Regions from separate parts of the Rhizobium sp. S163 genome, predicted to be linked through region 1. Evidence: riboswitches for the same ligand, from Rfam matches in the RefSeq annotation. Region 1 holds a riboswitch; each other region holds the start of a gene.
What was found. A riboswitch is a leader RNA that binds a small molecule or an ion and turns the genes downstream of it on or off. The one in region 1 is predicted to bind cobalamin.
Positions count from the first base shown of each region.

Region 1 (6,000 bases):
TGCGGCGGCCATGTTGCAGTCGAGGGGGTCGAAGGTTGCGCCGGTGGGTGGGTTACCCCCCTCTGCCCTGCCGGGCATCTCCCCCACAGGTGGGGAGATTGGCTGGGCTTGCCCGCTCGCTCCAACCTCGATTGTTTGGCTGAAAGCAGGCCGCAAGTCGATTTCCCCCCTTGTGGGGGAGATGTCCGGCAGGACAGAGGGGGGTATCCCACCCACCACATCACCATCACCGCCAAAAACATCCCCAGCAATCGCCCGCTGCAAGCTCCGATCACCGCCCTCACCAAGCCCGCGCGGCACCCGCGCCAGCGACACCGTCAGATCCGTCAGCAACCGCCCCTCAGGCGACACCCCAAACACATGCAACCCATCCCGGATCTGCATCTCCTTGAGATCGCACAAATAGGCATCAAGCTTCTTCAGCGCCTCGCTCTCGCTCTCCCCCTTGGCAATCCCCGCATCCTGATCGAGCCCGATATCCGCAACCAGTTCGAGGATCTGCTTTCCAAGCAGCCGGATACGCCGAGGATCGCCGCCCGATGCCTCATAATATTCATCGACCAACGCCTCCAGATCCTTCAGCGGCCCGTAGCTCTCGGCCCGCGTCAAAGGTGGCGTCAGGTGGTCGATGATCACGGCGGCGGTGCGGCGCTTGGCCTGCGTTCCCTCGCCGGGATCGTTGACGATGAAGGGATAGAGATGCGGCAGCGGACCGAGGATCGCTTCAGGGTAGCAGCTTTCCGACAGCGCCAGCGCCTTGCCCGGCAGCCATTCGAGATTGCCGTGCTTGCCCATGTGGATCACCGCATGCGCATCGAACTGATGGCGCAGGAAGGCGTAGAAGGCCAGATAGCCATGCGGCGGCACGAGATCCGGCGAATGATAGCTTTCCTTCGGATCGATATTATAGCCGCGCGCCGGCTGGATGCCGACAAGCACATCGCCGAAACGCGTGAACGGCAGCGCGAAAGCGCCGTCCACGACATAGGGATCGGCCTCCGGCTCGCCCCAGCGCGCGCCGATCTCATCTTGAATCTTTTTCGGAAGAGTTGCCAGGAAAGCTTTGTAACGACCCACGGAAATCGTCTCGCGGATAACCTTCCCATCACGCCCGGAATTGGTCGGCCCATCCATGATATGACGCATCAGCGCGTGGCCATCGGCAGGGATGTCAGCGACAGGATAACCGCCCTTCCGCATCGCCTGGAGCACCTCGATCGTACCCGCAGGCGTGTCCAGACCAACGCCGTTCCCCAACCGTCCATCGCGGTTCGGATAGTTCGCCATCACAAGCGCCACCCGCCGCTCGGCCGGCTTCGCATGCCGCAACCGCGCCCAGTTGGCGGCCAGCCGCGCGGTGTAGCGCATCCGCCCCGCATCCGGCTCGCTGGCAACGATATTGGCCTCGACCAGCGCATCATAGCGCGCTGCCGATTTGAACGAGACCGCGCAGGAGAGAACCCGGCCATCGACCTCGGGCAGTGCCACGTTCATCCCAAGATCGCGCGCCGACAGTCCCTGCGAGGAGCTTTCCCATGCCTCCTTCGAGGATGCGGAAAAGATCGCCTGCAGCACGACGGCGTAGCTCGCTTCCAGCACCGTCGGCTGCCGCTCCGCTCCAGGCGCAGAGACCGCGAAGCCGGTGGTGTTGATGACGACATCGGGCTTGGTGGCGGCGAAGACGCTTTCGAGAATGCCTTTGGAAACGGAGTCCTTGAGGCTGTAGGCGAAGACCGGCAGCGGCCGGATGCCCTCGGCGATCAACGCCTCGATCAGCGCCTCGACCGGGCGTGTTTCGCCGCTTTGTACGAGGGCGCGGTAGAAGGAGATGGCGATGGTGGGGCGAACTGTAGCCGCCGGCGTCTCGCCCGTGGCACCCCCCTCTGCCCTGCCGGGCATCTCCCCCACAAGGGGGGAGATCGACTCGTTGTTATCTCCCAGCCAAACAGTTGAGGTTGGAGCGAGCGGGCGCTCCCAGCCAATCTCCCCACCTGTGGGGGAGATGTCCGGCAGGACAGAGGGGGGTACCTCACCCGCCGACAGCAGCCGCCACTCCTCAACCCCGACAACACCCCGCCCCGGCCACCAGATACCGGCCTTCATCAACGGCGCCGCCGCCTCCGGCTTCTCGACCCCTGACAGCATCGCCTCGGCATAGTCGAGAAACGCATGCGTATTCGCATCGCCCCCCTCGATCAGATAGGCCCAGAGCGCATTCAGATCTTCAAGCGGCACATTCGAAAACGGCGTCAACCCCGCATCCGGCTTCGAATCTCCCGGCAACACCGCGATCAGCGCCCCATGCCGCGCGGCAGCCGCATGCAGCGCCTCCAGCGCATAGTGAAAATAGCTGGCGCCGCCCAGCGCCCTCACGATGATCAGCTTCGCATGCCGCGCCGTGCGATCGACATAGGCATCGACGGACATCGGATGCTTGAGGCTCATCAGGCTGGCGATGCGCAGCGACCGCGCCCCGGCTCGTCGGCCATGCGTAGCCGCCACCGCCGCCAGTTCCGTGTCGGCGGCCGAGAGAAACAGGATGTCGCCGGGAGACTGACCGAGATCGATCGCCTCCTCGCCGTCGCTGATTGTTCCCTGCTGGGCTAGGAGAAGGTGCATGGCAGTATGTCTTTACGGGAAATGTTATTCGTAGGCGCGGAGTGCGTGCCCCCCTCATCCAACCCTTCGGGCCACCTTCTCCCCGTGGGGGAGAAGGGAAGATTGGCGCGAGCGGCCAGCCTCGAGTCTCTTCTCCCCAGCGGGGGTCCGAAGGACGGGTCGAGACCAGCGGCTCGACCCCGGTCGGTGGCCCGAAGGGTCGGATGAGGGGGCCACACGGCACCACTCAAGCAATCTTCGAAATCGGACGCGCCCATCCCAACCATAAGCCTTAAACCAGCCCCTCGATCGCCTTGCGCACCGCGCCCTCATCCATCTCGTGCAGCCCGATCACCACCAGCCGCGTGCCGCGCGTCTCGCCGGCTGCCCAGGCGCGGTCGAAATAGTGATCGATACGGCTACCGACGGCCTGCAGCTGCAGACGCATCGGCTTGCCGGGAACGTCGACGAAACCCTTGAGGCGCAGAACGTCGTGCTCGGCGATGATACCCTTCAGGCTCTCGACAAAGGCCGCGGGATCGGCGATCGGGCCGAGCTCGACGACGAAGCTATCGAACTCGTCGTGGTCGTGCGGTGTGCCGTCCTCATGCTCAAGCTCGTGATGAGACTTGCGGTTGCCGATATCTTCCTCGGTGCCGATGCCGAGGCCGAGCAGCACTGATGCCGGCACCTCGCCGTTCTTCGCCTCGATCATCGCGGGCTTGCGCGCCGTGCGCGAAGAAACCTCGTCGCGCACACGGGCAAGGCCGGCGCCGTCGATGAGGTCGGTCTTGTTGAGCACGATCAGGTCGGCGCAGGTGAGCTGGTCCTCGAAGAGCTCCTCGATCGGGCTTTCGTGGTCGAGCGTATCGTCCTCGACGCGGCGAGCGTCGACTGCATCGTGATCGTCGGCAAAACGGCCGGCGGCGACGGCGGCGCTGTCGACTACCGTGATCACGCCATCGACGGTCACTTGCGTACGGATGTCGGGCCAGTTGAAGGCGGCGACCAGCGGCTGCGGCAGGGCAAGGCCAGAGGTCTCGATGACGATATGGTCCGGACGGTTCTCGCGCTCCAGAAGCTTGCTCATCGTCGGGATGAAATCGTCGGCCACGGTGCAGCAGATGCAGCCATTGGTAAGCTCGATGATATCGTCCTCGGTGCAATTCTCGGCGCCGCAGCCCTTCAGCACTTCGCCATCGACGCCGAGATCGCCGAATTCGTTGATGATGAGCGCGATCTTCTTGCCGCCCGCATTGGTCAACAGGTTGCGGATCATCGTCGTCTTGCCGGCGCCGAGAAAGCCGGTGATAACGGTGGCGGGGATCTTCTGCTGGTTCATCAATTCAACCCTTCATTTTCAGCGGCAGTCCCGCCGCGATAAAATACACATCTGCGGCGACCGCCGCGATCATCTGGTGCAGCCGCCCTGCATGGTCGCGAAATTCGCGCGCCATGCGGTTCTCGGGCACGATGCCGAGGCCGACTTCATTGGAAACCATCACGAGGCGCGCCTTCGCCTTCGGCAGATGGGCGGCCAGTGCAGCGAACTCCGCCGCCATGTCGCGCTCCTGCATCATCAGATTGGTGACCCAGAGCGTCAGGCAATCCACAAGCACCGCCCGCCCCTCGCCATCGATCACGGCAAGCCGGCCCGCGAGATCGAGCGGCTCCTCATGCGTGGTCCAGAGATCACCGCGATCGGCCTTGTGCTGATCGATCCGCGCGCGCATCTCCTCGTCCCAGGCGCGGCCGGTGGCGATGTAGTGGCGCTCGAGGCCGCTGTCGATGACGAGCTGCTCCGCAAAGCGCGACTTGCCGGAGCGGGCGCCGCCGAGGATGAGCGTAGAGGATGCGGTGGTCATGCCGGAACGGTTTCCGGCGATAAGCGGTGCCATCCACCACGATCTCCCTCATTCCTGTGCTTGTCACAGGAATCCAGTGCGCCCAAGTCCTCGGGCGCGAGAGACCAACGATCCAGCCGTGAGCAGTCATTCACCGCGCGGACGCGCGGTGGCTGGATTCCTGTGACGAGCACAGGAATGAGGGAACGATGGAAGTGCGTCCGGCCTGACACCGACGCCAAAATCTCATTGTCTGCCATGACAACCTCCGTGCTGGCATTGGGCACACTTGCCCAGGGGTGGGCTTTTCGCCCGGCACGATTGGCAGGTCTCCTGGCTCGCGGGTCCAGGCGACGATCGGGATAGCCACGCAGGCCATCCCGATCGTGCCATCGGTTCTTCCTCGCCTTCCCGGCTGCAATCATGAAAAGGCGGACGATTCGTAGATTTAGAGGCGTCCAACCCCGGTTGATCATGGCTTGCATTGCCAGTGGCTTTTCCGCCGCCTTCAGCCGCTCGCCTGCCTGCACCACGCAGGCAGCCGACAAGAATGCATCCGGCGTCGGACGGAAGACCCTGACCGCTCTACAGTCGCGGGGTCGGCTGTGATGAAAGCGCCCTGGTTGGGTCCACCCCGTCACATTCCCTTTTCATCCGCACCGCTTTTGGCGATCCGGAACCATCCGTTATCGATCCATGGTTAGGCAAGCGCGACTGCGAAGTCAATCGACCGCCAATCGCGCCCACCGGCCAAATTGATTGATATCAACTCTCAAGACGATCATCTCTACCAGATTTATCGTCTATTATCAGAGACTTAATGTCATAAAAACTTGTTGCGTCAGCCGGGTTTTTGCCGCATTTGCAGCGCATGCGGCGCAGCACCGCAAATGTCCCCTCCTTCGCCACCCTTGAACGGGCTTTCGCCCGCCTAGTTTCCCCATCATGCGCCTGAAAATCAATCTTAGACGGCTTGGCCCGCTACACACACTGCTCGACGCCGGGCGCATGCGCGCGCTCCTGAGACGCAGCGAAATGGGCATGGTGCTGGCTGGCGCGTTGATCGGCGTCACGTCTGGCCTCGCCGTCACCGGCATGAGCTTGATCTCGCGTGAGATGCACAGCCTGATCTTCGGGATCAGCGATGTCGAGCGATTGAGCTCCTCGCAGATCGACGACAAGTTCCTGCTGATGGCGGCCCCCGTCTGCGGCGGCATCCTGCTCGGCTTGTTGATGTATGTGCTGGCGAAAACACGCAAGAAGCCGATGGTCGACCCGATCGAGGCGAACGCGCTGCATGGCGGCCGCCTGTCCTTGACCGACAGCATCATCGTCGCGATCCAGAACCTGATCTCCAACGGCTTCGGCGCCTCCGTCGGCCTTGAGGCCGGCTATACGCAGTTGGCGTCCGGCATCGCCTCGAAGCTCGGCTTCAAGCTTCAGCTGCGCCGCGCCGACCTACGCGTTCTCGTCGGCTGCGGCGCCGCCGGCGCCATCGCCGCTGCCTTCAACGCCCCACTGACCGGCGCCTTCTACGCCTTCGAGCTCATCATCGGCA
Region 1 covers NZ_JAUDSA010000003.1:579,271-585,270, forward strand. The annotation lists gene cobN (cobaltochelatase subunit CobN) at 1-2,619, opposite strand, end outside; gene cobW (cobalamin biosynthesis protein CobW) at 2,891-3,940, opposite strand; gene cobU (bifunctional adenosylcobinamide kinase/adenosylcobinamide-phosphate guanylyltransferase) at 3,945-4,463, opposite strand; cobalamin riboswitch at 4,748-5,141, opposite strand; gene QTL96_RS02990 (chloride channel protein) at 5,388-6,000, shown strand, end outside.

Region 2 (6,000 bases), on a different contig from region 1:
TGCAACCCGGCGGGAGCCATCTGATGTTCATGGATGTCCAACAACCCTTCAAGCAAGGAGAAGAGATCAAGGCCACGTTGACGTTCGAACGAGCCGGTAGCGTCGACGTCATGTTCGATGTCGGTCCGATCGCTGGGCCGCTCTACGTTGGACGCGACGGAAGCGACCACACGTCGATGGAGATGCCGGGCATGGACATGGACGCGAAAGCGGCCCCGGATGACCCTTCTCAATCGATTCCCGCGACACTGAAGATCATGTTTGATCGACCGGAAAAGCCGCTCGTTGTTGAACCGGTCGTTGTCCAGGGTGATTGGGCGATTGCCGGATGGCAACAAGATGGCCGGGGTGGTCGGGCTCTTCTTATGAAAACCGCGCACGGCTGGCGACTGCATCTTTGCAGCGGAGATGGGATCAAGGATGCTGCGTCTCTGGAGAAGATCGGCCTGTCGACTGGCGACGCGTCGGCCCTGTCGTCTTCGCTACGCGCAGCCGAGGCAAAGCTCGATCCCAATGTCGTTTCACTCTTTGCCAGTTTCGAAGGCACCGTGATGATGGGAAAGGAGACGAGCGCAGACAGTAGCCATAGTGGACATGAGGGGCATGCACAATGAAAGCGCGAACGCTTGCAATCACCGCGTTGTCAGCCGGCGGTGCGCTCTTCCTCGCCTTGATCGGCGTCATGATATGGGTTTATGCCGATGAACCGCGAACTGGTCGCTTCGATGCCAGCTTCTCCCTCATCGACGATCGCGGAAACGCTGTCGACCAATCGATCTTCCACGGCCGCCCCGCGCTGGTTTATTTCGGATACACGAATTGCCCGGAGGTTTGCCCGACAACGATGTACGAGGTGGTCGATTGGATGAATGCTCTTGGAGATCAGGGAAAGTCCCTGAACGCTTTGTTCTTCTCCATCGATCCGGAGCGTGACACGCAGGAGGTGATGCACAACTACGTCACCGCCTTCAGCTCGCGCATTCGCGGTATTACCGGAAGCCCAGACGAGATGAAGAAGGTGGCCGATGGCTGGTTTATCCATGCCGCAAAGGAGGCCAGCGAGGACGGTGACTATCACATGAGCCACACGGTCTCATTGCTTCTGATTGGTGCAGACGGCCGCCTGAAGGGATTGATCCCCTATGGTGCCGACCGGGAAGATGCGATTGCAAAGATCCGTCATCTGCTGCTCAGCGAACCTAAAGGCGTTTGAGATAACCGTCATTTAACGAGTGGAGAAGCGCCATATGTCGAGCGGACCTGGGCGCTGCGCCATTCGCACGGTGATGGCTTTTTACATCGAAGTTGGAGCCGCGGTCACGTTGAGGCTTTAGTGCCTCGTGACGCATCCGTAATCAGCAGTGCGTCAGCATTGGCTTTGAGTGGCAACAGGACCGGTATCCGACGCCTGGCCCATGGCTTGCTCATGGTTTTTCGCTGTTTGCCCCCCCCGTCATCCCCTGCCCTTGATCCCCAGCCCTTGGATCCGTTGCGAAGGAAGATGAGAATAACCACTCGCACCCGTTGACGAGATTTTAGCCTCGTATACTATATCTAGTGTTCAAGGTTCTTTCGATTCGCGTCGGAAGCTAAGACGGGAATACGGTGCGTGAGGCCCATGATGGGCCAAGTAATGCCGGAGCTGCCCCCGCAACTGTAAGCGGTGAGCATTCGATCGATACGTCCACTGATGCCTTGAGGGCATTGGGAAGGCAGATCGGGTGTGACGACCCGCAAGCCAGGAGACCTGCCTTGTAACGAGAACGTCCACGGGCGGGGTGTCCGGAAGGTCGCGATTGCGTGCGGGATGTTGCCGTGCGTACCGCTTCCCCTGACCGCCGCATGAGCCACTTCGGGGTGCAAGTCTTATGATCTTAAGTTTCGAGTTCCGTCAGCGCGAGTGACGGGCGCCTGAGCGTCCGGCGACCGCAAGCGGCTGCTTTCATCATCCATCATTTTTGCCCGGACATCGGCGGATGTCCGATCGCTATCGCACGCCTATCCGACACGGGGATTATCATGAGCATTACCGTCTACAGCAAGCCCGCCTGCGTCCAATGCACGGCGACCACCCGCGCGCTTGACCGCCAGGGGATCAACTATGACGTGATCGACGTCTCGACCGACACGGCGGCTTACGAGCTCGTGCAAGGTCTCGGCTATCGCCAGGTTCCCGTCGTCGTCGCCGGCGACCTGCACTGGGCGGGCTTCCGTCCGGACATGATCAGCGCGCTGGCCTGAGGATCGGCCGGTGGGTGAGCTCGTCTATTTCTCCAGCAGATCCGAGAACACCCATCGCTTTGTCGAAAAACTCGGGCTGCCGGCATCGCGCATTCCCGTCAGTGCGCAGCTCACGCTGACCGCGCAACGTCCCTTTGTGCTTGTTGTCCCGACCTATTGCGGCGACGGCGGCAAGGGCGCCGTGCCCAAACAGGTCATCCGCTTCCTCAACGATGCGGACAACCGTTCGAACCTCCGGGGCGTGATTGCCGCGGGCAACAGCAACTTCGGCGAGACCTTCGGGCTTGCCGGCGACATCATATCCAAGAAATGCCAGGTGCCTTACCTCTACAGGTTCGAGCTTCTCGGCACGGATGAGGATGTCGCCAATGTCACACACGGATTGGAACGATTTTGGACACGGCAGTTCTCGAACGCCCCTTGAAGGCGACAGACACCAAGATAGCCGACGCGACGCTCGACTATCACGCGCTGAACGCGATGCTGAACCTCTATGACGAGGACGGCAGGATTCAGCTCGACAAGGATCGGCAGGCGGCGAAGCAGTATTTCCTGCAGCACGTGAACCAGAACACTGTCTTCTTCCATAATCTCAGGGAGAAGCTCGATTACCTCGTGACGGAGGGGTACTACGAGCAGGAGGTGCTGGACCAGTACTCGTTCAACTTCGTCCGCGATCTGTTCGACCACGCCTACGACAAGAAGTTCCGCTTCCCGACCTTCCTCGGCGCCTTCAAATATTACACCAGCTACACGCTGAAGACCTTCGACGGAAAGCGCTATCTGGAGCGCTACGAAGACCGCATCTGCATGGTGGCTCTGGCGCTGGCGCGCGGCAATGAGGGGCTCGCCCGCGATATGGTCGACGAGATCATTTCCGGCCGCTTCCAGCCGGCGACGCCGACCTTCCTCAATGCGGGCAAGAAGCAGCGCGGCGAACTCGTCTCGTGCTTCCTGCTACGCATCGAGGACAACATGGAGAGCATCGCCCGCGGCATCAATTCGGCGCTGCAGCTTTCCAAGCGCGGCGGCGGGGTCGCCCTGTCTCTGACGAACCTGCGCGAGGCCGGCGCGCCGATCAAGCAGATCGAAAACCAGTCGTCGGGCGTCATCCCGGTCATGAAGCTCCTGGAAGATAGTTTCTCCTACGCCAACCAGCTCGGCGCGCGCCAGGGCGCGGGAGCTGTCTACCTCAATGCCCACCACCCCGACATCATGCGCTTCCTCGACACCAAGCGCGAGAATGCCGACGAGAAGATCCGTATCAAAACGCTGTCGCTCGGCGTCGTCGTGCCCGATATCACCTTCGAACTCGCCAAGAACAACGAGGACATGTACCTGTTCTCGCCCTACGACGTCGAACGCGTCTATGGCGTCGCCTTCAGCGAGATCTCGGTCACCGAGAAATACCGCGAGATGGTGGCCGACTCCAGGATCAAGAAGAAAAAGATCAAGGCGCGTGACTTCTTCCAGGTGATAGCCGAGATCCAGTTCGAGAGCGGTTATCCCTACATCATGTTCGAAGACACGGTGAACAAGGCGAACCCGATCGCCGGGCGCATCACCATGAGCAATCTGTGCTCGGAAATCCTGCAGGTTAGCGATGCCAGCACCTATGATGCCGATCTCTCCTACGATCACATGGGCAAGGATATCTCCTGCAATCTCGGCTCGCTGAACATCGCCGCGGCGATGGACTCGGCTGATTTCGGCAAGACGATCGAAACATCGATCAGGGCGCTGACCGCCGTTTCCGACATGAGCAATATCACCTCGGTCCCATCGGTCGCCAAGGGCAATGCCGACAGCCACGCGATCGGTCTCGGCCAGATGAACCTTCACGGCTATCTTGCCCGCGAACGCATCTATTACGGTTCCGAAGAGGGCGTCGATTTCACCAACATCTACTTCTACACCGTAACCTATCATGCCATCCGCGCGTCGAACCGGCTCGCGGTCGAGCGTGGCCAGAGCTTTAAGGGCTTCGAGAACTCGAAGTACGCGTCGGGCGACTATTTCGACAAGTACACTGAAAGCGAATGGATGCCAGCGACGGCGCGCGTGGCTGAACTGTTTGAGACGGCAGGCATCCACATCCCGACGCAGGGCGACTGGCTGGAGTTGAAGAAGGCTGTCATGGAAGGTGGGCTTTATAACCAGAACCTGCAGGCCGTGCCGCCGACGGGATCGATCTCCTACATCAATCACTCGACCTCCTCGATCCACCCGATCGTCTCCAAGATCGAGATCCGCAAGGAAGGCAAGATTGGCCGCGTCTACTACCCGGCCGCCTTCATGACCAACGACAATCTCGACTATTATCAGGATGCCTACGAGATCGGGCCGGAGAAGATCATCGACACCTATGCGGCGGCCACCCAGCATGTCGACCAGGGCCTGTCGCTGACGCTGTTCTTCCGCGACACCGCGACGACGCGCGACATCAACAAGGCGCAGATCTATGCGTGGAAGAAGGGCATCAAGACCATCTACTACATCCGCCTTCGCCAGATGGCGCTGACCGGCACGGAAGTGCAGGGCTGCGTCTCCTGCGCCCTTTGATCCCAGGTGAGCAAGATGAACATTCAAGTGAAGACCAAAACCCCGAAGGTCGCCGCGTCCGTGCGCGCCATCAACTGGAACCGGATCGAGGATGACAAGGACCTCGAGGTCTGGAACCGCCTTACCGGCAATTTCTGGCTGCCGGAAAAGGTGCCGCTGTCGAACGACATCCCGTCCTGGGCGACGCTCAAGCCGGAAGAGCAGCAACTGACCATCCGGGTCTTCACCGGATTGACGCTGCTCGACACGATCCAGAACGGCGTCGGCTCGGTGAAACTCATGGCCGACGCTGTGACCCCGCATGAGGAGGCGGTGCTTTCCAACATCTCCTTCATGGAAGCGGTGCACGCACGCTCCTATTCGTCGATCTTCTCGACGCTGTGCTCGACACCCGATGTCGACGATGCCTATCGCTGGTCGGAGGAGAACGAGTTCCTGCAGCGGAAGTCGGCACTAGTCATGGAGCAATACGCGTCCGATGATCCGCTGAAGAAGAAGGTCGCGTCGGTCTTCCTCGAAAGCTTCCTGTTCTATTCCGGGTTCTATCTGCCGATGTACTGGTCGAGCCGCGCCAAGCTCACCAACACCGCCGACATGATCCGCCTCATCATCCGCGACGAGGCCGTGCATGGCTATTATATCGGCTACAAGTTCCAGCGGGCAGTCGAGCGCTTGCCTGAGGCGCGGCGCCAGGAGATCAAGGACTTCGCCTTCGATTTGCTGTTGGAACTCTACGACAACGAGGCGAAGTACACCGAGGCGCTCTATGACGGCGTCGGCCTCACCGAGGACGTCAAGAAGTTCCTGCATTACAACGCCAACAAAGCGCTGATGAACCTCGGCTACGAGGCACTGTTTCCGGCTGAAGCATGCAAGGTCAATCCGGCTATCTTATCGGCGCTCTCGCCCAACGCCGACGAGAACCACGACTTCTTCTCCGGATCCGGTTCTTCCTACGTCATCGGCAAGGCCGTTGCCACCGAAGACGAAGACTGGGATTTCTGAAGTCGCGCACTAGCTGCTTTGGCGAAGGGTGACCACCAGCTTGCGCTGGTGGTGTGATCCTGAAAGCCGATCTGCTCTGCGACCCCGAGCGCCGGCTCGATCACATACTCTTTGGCTAAACTGTTCGCTTGTGACCAACTCATACTCGTTTGTTCTCGGGATTTTGGGAGCTGTGGCACAGCAGTGTCCATG
Region 2 covers NZ_JAUDSA010000007.1:106,301-112,300, forward strand. The annotation lists gene QTL96_RS09160 (copper uptake system-associated protein) at 1-614, shown strand, start outside; gene QTL96_RS09165 (SCO family protein) at 611-1,213, shown strand; cobalamin riboswitch at 1,548-1,770, shown strand; gene nrdH (glutaredoxin-like protein NrdH) at 2,020-2,241, shown strand; gene nrdI (class Ib ribonucleoside-diphosphate reductase assembly flavoprotein NrdI) at 2,252-2,665, shown strand; gene nrdE (class 1b ribonucleoside-diphosphate reductase subunit alpha) at 2,635-4,803, shown strand; gene nrdF (class 1b ribonucleoside-diphosphate reductase subunit beta) at 4,819-5,808, shown strand.
Region 2: it holds a riboswitch for cobalamin, as region 1 does, so the genes downstream of both, nrdH (glutaredoxin-like protein NrdH) here and cobU (bifunctional adenosylcobinamide kinase/adenosylcobinamide-phosphate guanylyltransferase) in region 1, are expected to answer to the same signal.

Region 3 (6,000 bases), on a different contig from region 1:
CCGAGGCCGCGATGCAATCGCTTTCCAACGACATCAGCCGCTCCTTCGATCTCATCCGCGGGCGGCTGGATGCCGAACCCGACGGCAATGCATCGGGAGACCACCATGCCTGAACCCATCGACGACGGCTTCGACCTGTTTGATCTGAGGGTCGACGTGATCATCCCCGAAGGCGGCGCGGTTTACTGCGGCGCAAAGCCGGGCGATCATTTCGAGCTCAAGGGCGAGATGCTGCATCTGCCGGAGGGGCAGGGGATCTCGATCTACTCGCTCTCCTCCGTCCTGCCGCTGCTCGCGGCCAAGCAGCGCCCGACCGATCGCAACGACTGGATGACGACGGACGCCGACATCGCTTGCCCGGACCCGAATTGCTCGACACGGCTGAGGATCACTCGCACGGGTATCCGCCGTTTCAGCCATGCCGCCACCACGGCGGTTCCTTTGAATGACGAATAGGCCGAAAGATATGCAGCGCATCACCATCGCCCCCGGTTACGAAATCTCCCGCGTCATCCGCGGCGGCTGGCAGTTGGCCGGTGGGCACGGCGCGATCGATGGCGACAGCGCCGTCGAGGACATGATCGCATTCGCTGATGCGGGGATTACCACCTTCGACTGCGCCGATATCTATACCGGTGTCGAGGAGCTGATCGGCCGTTTCCGCGTCGCCTACAAGAACCTGCGCGGAGAAGAGGCCCTGTCGCGCATCCGCGTCCACACCAAGTTCGTGCCCGATCTGACGGTGCTGCCAAACATCAGCAAGGCTTATGTCGAAGGCGTCATCGATACTTCGCGCAAGCGGCTCAACCTCGATTGCCTCGATCTCGTGCAGTTCCACTGGTGGGCCTATGATATCGAGGGCTGGCTGGAGACGGCGGGCTGGCTGAAGGAGCTGCATGAGGCCGGCAAGATCGGCAAGATCAGCGGCACCAATTTCGACACGGATCATATCGAGGCGATCATCGGCTCGGGCGTGCCCTTTACCTCGTTGCAGCTGCAATATTCGCTGCTCGACCGGCGGCCGGAAAAGCGCATGGTTGCGCTTGCTCAGGAAAAGAACTTCGCGCTGTTGTGCTACGGCACCGTGGCCGGCGGCTTCCTCGCCGATCGCTGGCTCGGACAAACGGAGCCGGAGCATCCGCTCGAAAACCGCTCGCTGACGAAATACAAGCTGATCATCGATGATTTCGGCGGCTGGGACCTGTTCCAGGCCCTGCTGTCGACGCTGCGCGGGATCGCCGACCGGCACGACACCGATATCGCCACGATCGCAAGCGCCGCCATGCTGACCAAGCCAGGCGTCGCGGCCGTCATCGTCGGCGCCCGCAACAGGGAGCATTTGAAGTCCAATCTCGCCATCGCCGATATCGCGCTCAGCGAAACGGATAGAGCCGAGATCGACGCGATCCTTACGCAATCGAAGCCGCTCGACGGCGACGTTTATACGCTGGAGCGGGACAGGGAAGGCCGCCACGGCAGCATCATGAAGTACAATCTCAACAAAGGGGAACAAAAATGAGAATGACATTCCTGCTTTCCGCCATGGTCGCTGCCCTTGCTGCGTCCACGGCGCCGACGTTCGGGGCCGATTGCGACATCACCGTCGGCCTCGTCATGGAACTTACCGGCCCGGCCGGAGAATATGGCCAGGCGGGCGCGAAGTCCGTTGAGATGGCCTTCCGCGACATCAACGATGCCGGTGGCGTCAATGGCTGCAAGATCGTTGCAGACACGCGCGACAGCCAGAGCCAGGGCAACGTCGCCGTCGATCAGGCAACCCAGCTCGTCAACATCAAGAAGGTGCCGGTCATCATCGGCGGTATCATCTCGTCGGTATCGATCCCGATCCTGACATCGGTGACGGCGCCGGCCGGCGTCGTGCAGGTCTCGCCCGCATCCTCTTCGCCGACGCTGACCGAGCTTGGTCGCAGCGGCAAGGCCAACGGCGTCTTCTTCCGCACCATCACGTCCGACGCGTTGCAGGGCACGGCGGCCGCGAAATTCGCGATGGATCAGGGCTTGAAAAAGATCGCGATCATCAACGTCAACAACGACTTCGGCGTCAACATGGTCAAGGAGTTTGCGACCGCATACCAGAAGCTTGGCGGCACGATCACATCGACGACGCCCTATAACGAGAAGCAGTCGAGCTACGCGTCCGAAGCCAGCGCCGCCATGGCTGGTGAGCCCGATGCGCTCTATCTCGTCAGCACCCCCGTCGATGGCGCGACCATCGCCCGCGCCTGGGTTTCCGGCGGTGGCAAGCAGACCTTCCTGCTGAATGACGGCATGAACTCCAAGGACTTCATCGAGAGCGTCGGCGCGCAGTATCTGGAGAACGCCTACGGCACCTCCTCGGGTACCAGCCCGACGGCGTCGACCGAGTATTTCACCGGCAACTACGAAGCCTTCTCCGGCGGCATCTCGCCTTCGGCCCCGGCCGCCGACCGCTCTTATGACGCGGGTGCGATCGTGGCGCTGGCCATTGCCAAGGCCGGCAAGGCCGATGCGGCCGCCATCAAGGCAGCCATGCCGGAAGTTGTCGCCGAGGGCGGCACGCCCATCCATGCCGGCAAGGAAGAGTTCGCCAAGGCGCTGCAGCTCATCAAGAACGGCAAGCCGGTGAAGTATGAAGGTGTCATCGGCCCTGTCAGCTTCGACAAGTACGGCGATATCACCGGTCCGTTCCGCCTGTGGAAGATCAGCAATGGCGAGGTGACGACGGTCGGCGAATTGAGCGCCGAAGAGGTCACCAAGATCAAGACCGCGCAGTAGAAGCGCCAGGCGACATGGGGGATGTGCTCCCATGTCGCACCAGTCTGGTCTGGGCGCCTATGTGCTTTGTTGGCTAAGCAGATGCATTTGGCAAACACAACGACAGGCCATCGACATATGAAAAAGCGCTCAATCCTTCCGTCGATCTGTTCGATCGCGAGCCTGCTCGTGACGACATCCGCGGCATCCGCCGAGGATGTCGAGCATGGACGGCGGGTGTTCAGGCTGTGCGTTGCCTGTCACAAGGTCGATTCCGATCGCAACGGTTTCGGCCCGCATCTGAAGGGTGTCGTCGGCCGTCCAGCCGGAAGCTTGCCCGACTACCGATATTCCGAAGCGATGAAGACGGCCGGTGCCGGCGGACTTGTCTGGGACGAGGCGGCGCTCTCGGAATTTCTATCAAACCCCAAGAAGAAAGTGCCGGGAACGAAGATGAGCTTCGGCGGCCTATGGACGACGTCGGAGATCACCGACCTGATCGGCTATCTCCGAGCCAATCCCTAGACGCGCCAAATGTCGGTCCGCCACGGCTTGACGCCTCGGCGCCGGATCGCCTAAGTCACACCTGATGGTTCCCGAAGGGATGACTTCCGACGGGATTAATAGGGAACACGGTGCGGACGACCCGAATGGGGCCAAGACCGTGGCTGCCCCCGCAACTGTAAGCGGATTGCCTGATGTTCTTGTGGTGTTCGTCTCGAACGCCATGCCACTGCGAAGCTCTTCGTGGGAAGGCAGATGTCAGGTGCATATTCGCAAGCCAGGAGACCTGCCGTCAAAACAGTGTCCACCATCCCGGACGGGGTTGTCCGGAGAGGAGCATCATATGATGGTTTTTGACGTCAGCCGCTGGCGCGGCCCCGCTTTATTCCCCTCCACAAATCTCATGTCCGTGATCCAACGATAGTTTTCGCCGCCGCATGATTTCAGGCGAGCGCTCTGCTGTGTCGTCCTGCATCATCCGCGGCGGTCCCCGCGTCGAGTTTCACAGCCGCGGCCAGTCGGCTGCGGGCTTCAGTCATACATGAGGACCAATATGAACCGCATCATCCTGCGAACCGCGCTGCTTTCGATCGCGACGGCTTGCACCTTTACCACCTTTCTCCCCGCCGCCCATGCAGCGGCAACGACCTACCCGCTGACGATCACCAATTGCGGCCAGCAGGTGACATTCGACAGCGCGCCGAAGAAGACGGTGTCGATCGGCCAGGGCATGACCGAAATTCTCTACTCGCTCGGCCTTGCCGACAAGATCGTAGGCACGGCGGTCTGGGTCGGGCCGGTGCTGCCCGCCTATGCCGAGGTCAACAAGGGGATCAAGCGGCTGGCCGACAATGATCCGAGTTTCGAATCCGTCGTCGGCCAGGAGCCGGACTTGGTTGCGGCCGAGTTCGAATGGCATGTCGGCACGCAAGGCTCGGTCGGCAAGCGCGAGCAGTTCGCCGGTCTTGGCATCAAGACCTATGTCTCGCCGGCTGATTGCGTCGCGAAGGTCAACACCGATGGTGGCGACGGCGTGCGCAGTGAGCTCTTCACCATGGAGCTGATTTACCAGGAGATCGCCGAACTGGCGGAGATCTACGATATCCAGGATCGCGGCGCGGCCCTGATCGCTGACTTGAAGAAGCGCGAAGCGGATGCCGTGGCATCGCTTGGCGGGTCGGCGAAGGATCTGCCTGTCGCCTTCTGGTTTTCCAGCAAGGAAGTGCAGGGCGATGCCTTTATCGCCGGCAAGAACAGCGCTCCGGCCTATATTCTGAAAACGCTCGGCGCCCGCAACGTCGTCAGCACCGAGGAAGAGTGGCCGCTGGTCGGTTGGGAAACGATCGCGCAGGCCAACCCTGCAGTCATCGTCATCGCCACCATGGACCGTCGCCGCTACGCTGCCGACGATCCGAAGGTTAAGATCGACTTCCTTGAAAAGGACCCGGTCACCAGCCAGCTCGATGCCGTCAAGAACAGGCACTTCGTCGAGATGGATGCGCAGTCGATGAACCCGACGATCCGTACCATCGACGGCCTGGAACGCCTTGCCGCCGGCATCAAGTCCTTCGGTCTTTCCAAGTGAGGCACGCGTCGATAGCCCACCGGGGATGGAGAGCGCTGCTCGTGCTCTTCGTCCTTGCCGTCGTGGCATTGGGCTTTGTCATCAGTCTCGCCGTGTCTATCGGCGAGATCTCCATTCCTGTCGACACGACGGCCAAGGCCGTTGCGAACCGCTTGCTTGGCACCGGCTTTGAACTCAGCCGCATCCATGAAGGCATCATCTGGGATTATCGCCTGAGCCGCGCGCTTGTCGCCGCCAGCGCCGGAGCGGCTCTTGCGCTATGCGGCGCGGTGCTGCAGGCGTTGCTGCGCAATCCGCTGGCCGAGCCCTATGTACTCGGCATCTCGGCCGGCGCGTCCACCGGGGCCGTCGCCGTCATGATCCTCGGTTTCGGCTATGGCGTGTTGACGCTTTCCGCCGGCGCTTTCGTCGGCGCGGTCGCGGCGTTCCTGCTGGTGTCTTTGCTGGCGGTGGGCTCCGGCGGCGGGACGGACCGTATCATCCTCGCAGGTGTCGCCGGTTCGCAGCTCTTCAACGCGCTGACGTCCTATATCGTCACGACATCGGCAAATGCAGAGCAGGCGCGCGGCGTCATGTTCTGGCTGCTCGGCAGCCTTTCCGGCGTACGCTGGCCGGATGTCTATCTTGCCGCTCCCGTTGCAATCGCCGGCTTTCTCGTCTGCATGCTTTACGCCCGCGCGCTCGATGCCTTCACTTTCGGTACCGATGCTGCGGCGGCGCTCGGCATTCCGGTCGCTGGTATCCGGATCGTGCTGCTTGCGCTCACGGCGCTGCTTACCGCGACGATGGTCAGCATCGTCGGCTCGATCGGCTTCGTCGGGCTGGTCATTCCGCATGCGGCGCGTTTCGTGGTCGGGCCGGGGCATGGGCGCCTGTTACCGGCAACGGCGATATCCGGAGCGATCTTCATGGTGGTCGCCGATATCGTCTCGCGCGTCATCATCCCGCAGCAGGTGTTGCCGATCGGCGTGGTCACCGCGCTCTTCGGCGCGCCGGCATTCGCGCTCATTCTCTACAAGGCGAGGCGGCCCGCATGAGCATTTCCATCAGCGATGTGCACTGGGCAACGTCAGGCGTGCTTGTTGTCAAGGGCATAAGTCTCGAGGTCCCCACCGGCCAGACGCTGGGCCTAATCGGGCCGAACGGTTCGGGAAAGT
Region 3 covers NZ_JAUDSA010000012.1:301,302-307,301, reverse strand. The annotation lists gene QTL96_RS11320 (GntR family transcriptional regulator) at 1-113, shown strand, start outside; gene QTL96_RS11315 (TIGR04076 family protein) at 106-456, shown strand; gene QTL96_RS11310 (aldo/keto reductase) at 467-1,519, shown strand; gene QTL96_RS11305 (ABC transporter substrate-binding protein) at 1,516-2,775, shown strand; gene QTL96_RS11300 (cytochrome c family protein) at 2,893-3,279, shown strand; cobalamin riboswitch at 3,328-3,567, shown strand; gene QTL96_RS11295 (ABC transporter substrate-binding protein) at 3,812-4,843, shown strand; gene QTL96_RS11290 (iron chelate uptake ABC transporter family permease subunit) at 4,840-5,880, shown strand; gene QTL96_RS11285 (ABC transporter ATP-binding protein) at 5,877-6,000, shown strand, end outside.
Region 3: it holds a riboswitch for cobalamin, as region 1 does, so the genes downstream of both, QTL96_RS11295 (ABC transporter substrate-binding protein) here and cobU (bifunctional adenosylcobinamide kinase/adenosylcobinamide-phosphate guanylyltransferase) in region 1, are expected to answer to the same signal.

Region 4 (6,000 bases), 260 kb from region 1:
TGTCGTTGCGGATATACTGCTGGTAGGGGATGCTGCCATAAGGCAGGAACGCATTGGAGAAGCCGGTCAGCGCCTCGAACTCGACATTGGCGGTCATGCCGCCGAACTCGGGCGAGAAGACGTGGCCGGATTGGGCCGCGCGGATCGTCGGCATCGGGTCTTCGGAGAATTTCAGCGTCTTCAGACGCGTCGGATCCCAGAAGGATTCGCTCATCAGCATGATGACGTCAGGCTTGTCGCTCGGACCGCTGAGATAGCCGTAATTGCGCGACGGGATGGCATCGAGCGCCTGCGCATTGAGGCCGGCGGGCGAGGCGACGTCGGCCATCGGAATGTTGAAGATGAAGGCGAGGATGAAGCCGTTGCTGCGGTAGTTCTCTTTCTGGTCCCACATCATCGGCACCACCTGCAGGCGGTCGCGGATATAGGAATATTGCGAGTAATCCATCAGCGAGCCGAAGGCGGCGATGACTGGAACCGTCAGGCAGAGATTACGGATACGGTTGCGGCGCGCCATTTTCGGCAGGCGGCGCCAGGCGTAGCGCCATGCCAGCACGAGGCCAGTGACGGAGAGCAGGATGCCGACGGCAACCGCGATAGCCGTCATCGGGCGGTCGCGAACCATGACGGGCAGGAGTTCGAATATCTGGCGGCCGAACAGCATGTCCGAGGGATAGAGCGGATCGGAGAGGTAGTGCTGCTTCTGATTGGAGACGAGCGCGGGGACGAGGACGAGCGGCAGGACGACCAGTGCAGAGAGGAAACGGCGACCGAGGACGGCATCGACGCACAGCATCACGATGGTAAGCATCATGACCGTGGTCATGCCGGGGCGCGCCGTAGAAGACAGAAACGCGCCGACGTCGGTTGCGCCGCCGCGGGCGATCACCTCGACCGAGAAGGTTGCAAGCAACGCCATCACCGCCGTCAGGGCGACTGCAATTGCGCCGCGCAGAATGGAGGGGCGGGTATCCGCGCCAACGCCGCCATAGAGAGCCGCTTCGCGCATTGCCGCTCCGGACTTGAAAACTTGGGCGATCAATGGCGGAACTCCAGTGTCATCTTAACGTCATCGAACTGTCACATCTTCGTCATGAACGCTAGATGAACCATAGTTGTTTCGCGGGCTTAACGCTTTTTTGATCACAAACTTTTCGGCAGCCAATTGCCTCATTTCGCGTGGGCTCCGGATGGAGCCTCCCATTGCCGCGCGCGGGCGATCCTTGCGTGCCTTATTTAGCTGTCGTAGGTCATGGATATGTTCGCGTCAGAGGAGAGTTTGCATGCGCAGTTCCGTCGAGATCTACAACGTCAAGACGGGTGAGGCCCGTGTGATCTGGCAGACCGAGAGACTGGTCGAAGCGCCCAATTACGCCCGTGACGGCAGCTATCTCCTGCTCAACGACGAAGGCCTGCTTTATCGCCTGGCGCTCGACGGCTCGGCGAAGGTCGAGCATGTCGATACCGGCTTCGCGACCGCCTGCAACAACGACCACGGGATTTCGCCCGATGGCACCCGTATCGTCATCTCCGACAAGGTTGAGTTCGGAAAATCGGCGATCTACACGCTGCCGATCGAGGGTGGGACGCCGCAGCTGGTGACCACCAATCATCCGTCCTACTGGCATGGCTGGTCGCCTGACGGGAAGGAGCTCGCCTATTGCGGCATTCGCGGCGACCTGTTCGATATCTACACGATCGACGTGACCGGCGGCGAAGAGCGCCGGTTGACGCATGGCGAAGGGCGCAATGACGGACCGGATTATTCGGCCGACGGGCGCTGGATCTATTTCAACTCCAGCCGCACCGGCCTGATGCAGATATGGCGTATCCATCCCGACGGCACAGGCGTCGAGCAGGTGACGCACGACAACTACGGCAACTGGTTCGCGCATCCATCGCCCAACAACGACAAGGTAGTGCTGATCTCCTACGACCCCGATGTCTTCGATCATCCGCGCGACAAGCATGTGCGAATGCGGATCATGGATATGGACGGGGGAAATCTCACGACGCTGTTCGAACTTTTCGGTGGGCAGGGATCGATCAATGTTCCCAACTGGTCACCTGGTGGTGACGAGTTCGCCTATGTGCGATATTTCCCGGTCGAGGCTTGAGCGATTGCATCATGCGCGGTTTGTCGGCATAGGTGGCGCGTCGGGTGCCCGCAGGCTTGCGGGAGAATCGGGAATTCGGTGCGAGACCGGAACGTGCCCAACGCTGTAAGGCCGACGTCTGCCGCTTGATGCCACTGGCGCTTTTTGCCGGGAAGGCGTGGCAGACGGATGACGCCAAGTCAGAAGACCGGCCCGACAATCATAGACTGACCGCCTGGACAGCGGCCGGTTGTGTTGTTGGGGATTGACGATGCGACCAGACCAATCTGGCTCTCTTGCGAGAGCCGGTGCCTTTTCGACGAGCGAGCGCGACGCCGTTTACAGAGCCATCGAGACCAGACGCGACGTGCGATCCGAGTTCCTGCCGGATCCGGTGCCTGATGATGTGATTGGACGGCTGCTGGCTGCTGCCCATCATGCGCCGTCTGTCGGCTTCATGCAGCCGTGGAATTTCATCGTCGTTCGCGATGAGGCCGTGCGATCGACCGTGTGGGAGGCCTTTGCCAAGGCCAATGCCGAGGCGGCGGAGATGTTTTCCGGCGAGCGGCAGCAGGCCTACCGCGCCTTGAAACTCGAGGGCATTCGCACGGCATCCGTCGGCATCTGCGTGACCTGCGATCCGGATCGCTGCGGCGACGTGGTGCTCGGGCGGACGCACAATAGTCGGATGGATTCCTACTCCACCGTCTGCGCGGTGCAGAACCTGTGGCTTGCGGCGCGCGCCGAAGGCGTCGGCGTCGGCTGGGTGAGCATTTTCCATGAGGCGGATCTGAAGCGGGCGCTCGGTGTGCCTGAGCGGATCGAGATCGTCGCCTGGCTCTGTGTCGGCTATGTCGACCGGCTCTACGAGGAGCCGGAGCTCGCGGTGAAGGGCTGGCGGCAGCGGCTGCCGTTGGAGGAGCTGGTGTTCGCGGATCGCTGGGGCGGGAGCGCATAGCCCGCGACGCCTGCTATTGCTTCTGCGCCGGCGGTTGCTGCGGCTGGGCGCCCGGCATGGCAGGGTGCTTGAGGTCGATCGATCCCTGATCGCCGGCGAGGAACTGCGGACCCACCTGGCGCACCTTGCCGGCACTGGCATCGTAGGGGCGGTCGGGGACCTGCGCCTGGGGCGCCGGCTGCTCTGGCGTGACCGGGCTTTCGGGCTTGGCGGCGGCGGTGTTCGGGGTTTCGATCGTGGTAATCGAGCTCTGCGGCGGCGGGGCGCTCACAGACTGGTTGCGGCGCATCTGTTCGTAATAGGCGGGCAGATTGCAGCTGCAGGAGGATTTTTCGCCGGGCTTGCGGTTCTTGTAGGCGAATGCATTCGGCATGGCGCTGTAGGGCGCGCCTGTCGAGGCCGAGATCATGTTCTCGGTCTCGCCGCTGGAAACGTCGTGATAGTAGAGCTCGGTTTCGATGCCGGGGCACATCTGCTGGCAGGTGTTGGCGTCGCGGGCGAAGTCGAAAGAGGTGGCGTTCGAGCGGATGGGGAAGAAGCCGCCGTCGCAGCTGCGCACGCAGATCGTGTTCAGATGCGTGAGCGGCTGGCCGCCGGGCGAGAACTCGTAGGAGCGCTGACGCTCGCCGCCGAGAGGAATGAAGGTGTTGCTGCGCATCGCCTGATCGTCGATGCTGGGCGGGTTCGCATATTGCGGCTCTTCGTACTGCTGCACTGGCGCATTGCAGTTGTTTTCGTCGAGTGCGGCGAAGAGTTCGTTGCGCAGGCGGGCGTCCGGGCTTTGCGTGCGCAGATCATCGCGACGCATCTGCAGGTCGGCGATGTTGTCGAGCATCTTCGCCTCGGCTTGTTCAAGCTCGCTGCAATAGCCCGCATTGTCGCCGCCGATGACCACCATGCTGCCGCTGCTGCAGCCGTTGCGGCGCTGGTCGCTGCGCAGCTTGCGAAGCTCGAGGTTCTGTTCGGTGATGGCGCTGGCGAAGCGGCGTATTTCAGGCGACGTGCCGCCGCCGATCGTTTCCGGGATGGTCGCCAGACGGGCGCGCAACTGACCGCAGATCGGCGCCAGCTGCGCATAGGCAGGGGCGGAAAGGGCAATCAGGAGTGCTGCGGCCAGCGTGAGGCGTTTCAAGGCATCGTCCCGTACGTGAGCAAATACCAAATGGCGAAGGGCGGACCATGGCCCGCCCTTCGATATACATTGCTTGTCTTAACAAGCTGCCGCTCTGAGCCTAGCGCATTTTCAGCGTCCAAGGCAAATTACGCCGGCTGGGACGCCTCGACAACCGCGAGGGCCGCCATGTTGACGACGCCGCGCGAGGTGACCGACGGCGCCAGGATGTGGGCGGGCATCGCCGCGCCGAGCAGGATCGGGCCGACATGCAGGCCATCGGTCATCGACTTGACGACGCCGAGCGTGATGTTGGCCGCATCGAGGTTGGGGAAGACCAGAAGGTTGGCCTCGTCGTGCAGCGTCGTGTTCGGCATGACGCGCTTGCGCAGCGTTTCGGAGATCGCGCTCTCGCCGTGCATTTCGCCATCGACTTCCAGATCGGGCGCGGTATCGCGCACGAGCTGCAGGGCGTTGCGCATCTTGGTGGCGCTTTCGCTCTCACGCGAGCCGAAGTTCGAATGCGAGACGAGGGCGGCGCGCGGCGTGATGCCGAAGCGCTTGATTTCCTCGGCGGCGAGAACGGCGGATTCCGCCACTTCCTCGGCTGTCGGGTTGAACGTGACGTAGGTGTCGGTGAAGAAGGTGGCGCCGCGCTGCGAGATCAGCAGGCTGAGTGCGGAGAAATCGCGGACATTCGGGCGCTTGCCGACGATCTGGCGGACATCGCGCAGGTGCTTCTCATAGCGGCCTTCGAGACCGCAGATCAGCGCATCGGCCTCGCCACGCTTCAGCGCCAGCGCACCGATAACCGTGGTGTTGGTACGAACGATGGTGCGGGCCGCTTCCGGGATGACGCCGCGGCGGCCGACCAGCGACAGATAGAGCTCGACATACTCACGGAAGCGCGGATCGTCTTCCGGATTGATGACGTCGAAATCCGACAGTGGGCGGATACGCAGGCCGTAGCGCTTCAGGCGCGTTTCGATGACCTGCGGACGGCCGATCAGGATCGGTTTGGCAATGCCTTCCTCAAGCAGGACCTGAGCTGCGCGCAGCACGCGCTCGTCTTCGCCTTCGGAGAAGATGACGCGCTTCTTGTCGGCATTCTTGGCGGCAGCGAAGATCGGCTTCATGACGAAGCCGGAGCGGAAGACAAAGCGGTTCAGCTGGTCGAGATAGGCGTCGAAATCGGCGATCGGGCGCAGCGCCACGCCGCTATCGGCCGCAGCCTTGGCGACAGCCGGCGCGATACGCAGAATGAGGCGCGGATCGAACGGCGAGGGGATGAGATAGTTGGGGCCGAAGATCGGAGTTTCATCCGAATAGGCGCGGGCGGCGACATCGGACGGCTCCTCGCGGGCAAGCGCCGCGATGGCGCGCACGGCGGCCATCTTCATTTCCTCGTTGATCGTCACGGCGCCGCAATCGAGCGCGCCGCGGAAGATATACGGGAAGCAGAGGACGTTGTTGACCTGGTTCGGGAAGTCCGAACGGCCGGTGCAGATCATCGCGTCCGGGCGGGCCGCGCGGGCGAGATCCGGCATGATTTCGGGGTTCGGGTTGGCGAGCGCCATGATGAGCGGCTTTTCGGCCATCTGCGCCAAGAGTTCCGGCTTCAGGACGCCTGCGGCCGACAGGCCGAGGAAGACGTCGGCGCCGCCGATGTTTTCAGCCAGCGTGCGGGTGTCGCTCTTCTGCGCGTAGACGCTCTTCCATTCGTCCATCAGCTCGACGCGGCCTTCATAGACGAGGCCTTCGAGGTCGTGGACCCAGATGTTTTCGCGCTTTGCACCAAGGGTGACGAGAAGGTTGAGGCAGGCAAGGGCCGCAGC
Region 4 covers NZ_JAUDSA010000003.1:323,804-329,803, reverse strand. The annotation lists gene QTL96_RS01750 (LTA synthase family protein) at 1-1,009, opposite strand, end outside; gene QTL96_RS01745 (hypothetical protein) at 1,284-2,117, shown strand; cobalamin riboswitch at 2,143-2,328, shown strand; gene bluB (5,6-dimethylbenzimidazole synthase) at 2,368-3,054, shown strand; gene QTL96_RS01735 (DUF2865 domain-containing protein) at 3,068-4,186, opposite strand; gene QTL96_RS01730 (NADP-dependent malic enzyme) at 4,315-6,000, opposite strand, start outside.
Region 4: it holds a riboswitch for cobalamin, as region 1 does, so the genes downstream of both, bluB (5,6-dimethylbenzimidazole synthase) here and cobU (bifunctional adenosylcobinamide kinase/adenosylcobinamide-phosphate guanylyltransferase) in region 1, are expected to answer to the same signal.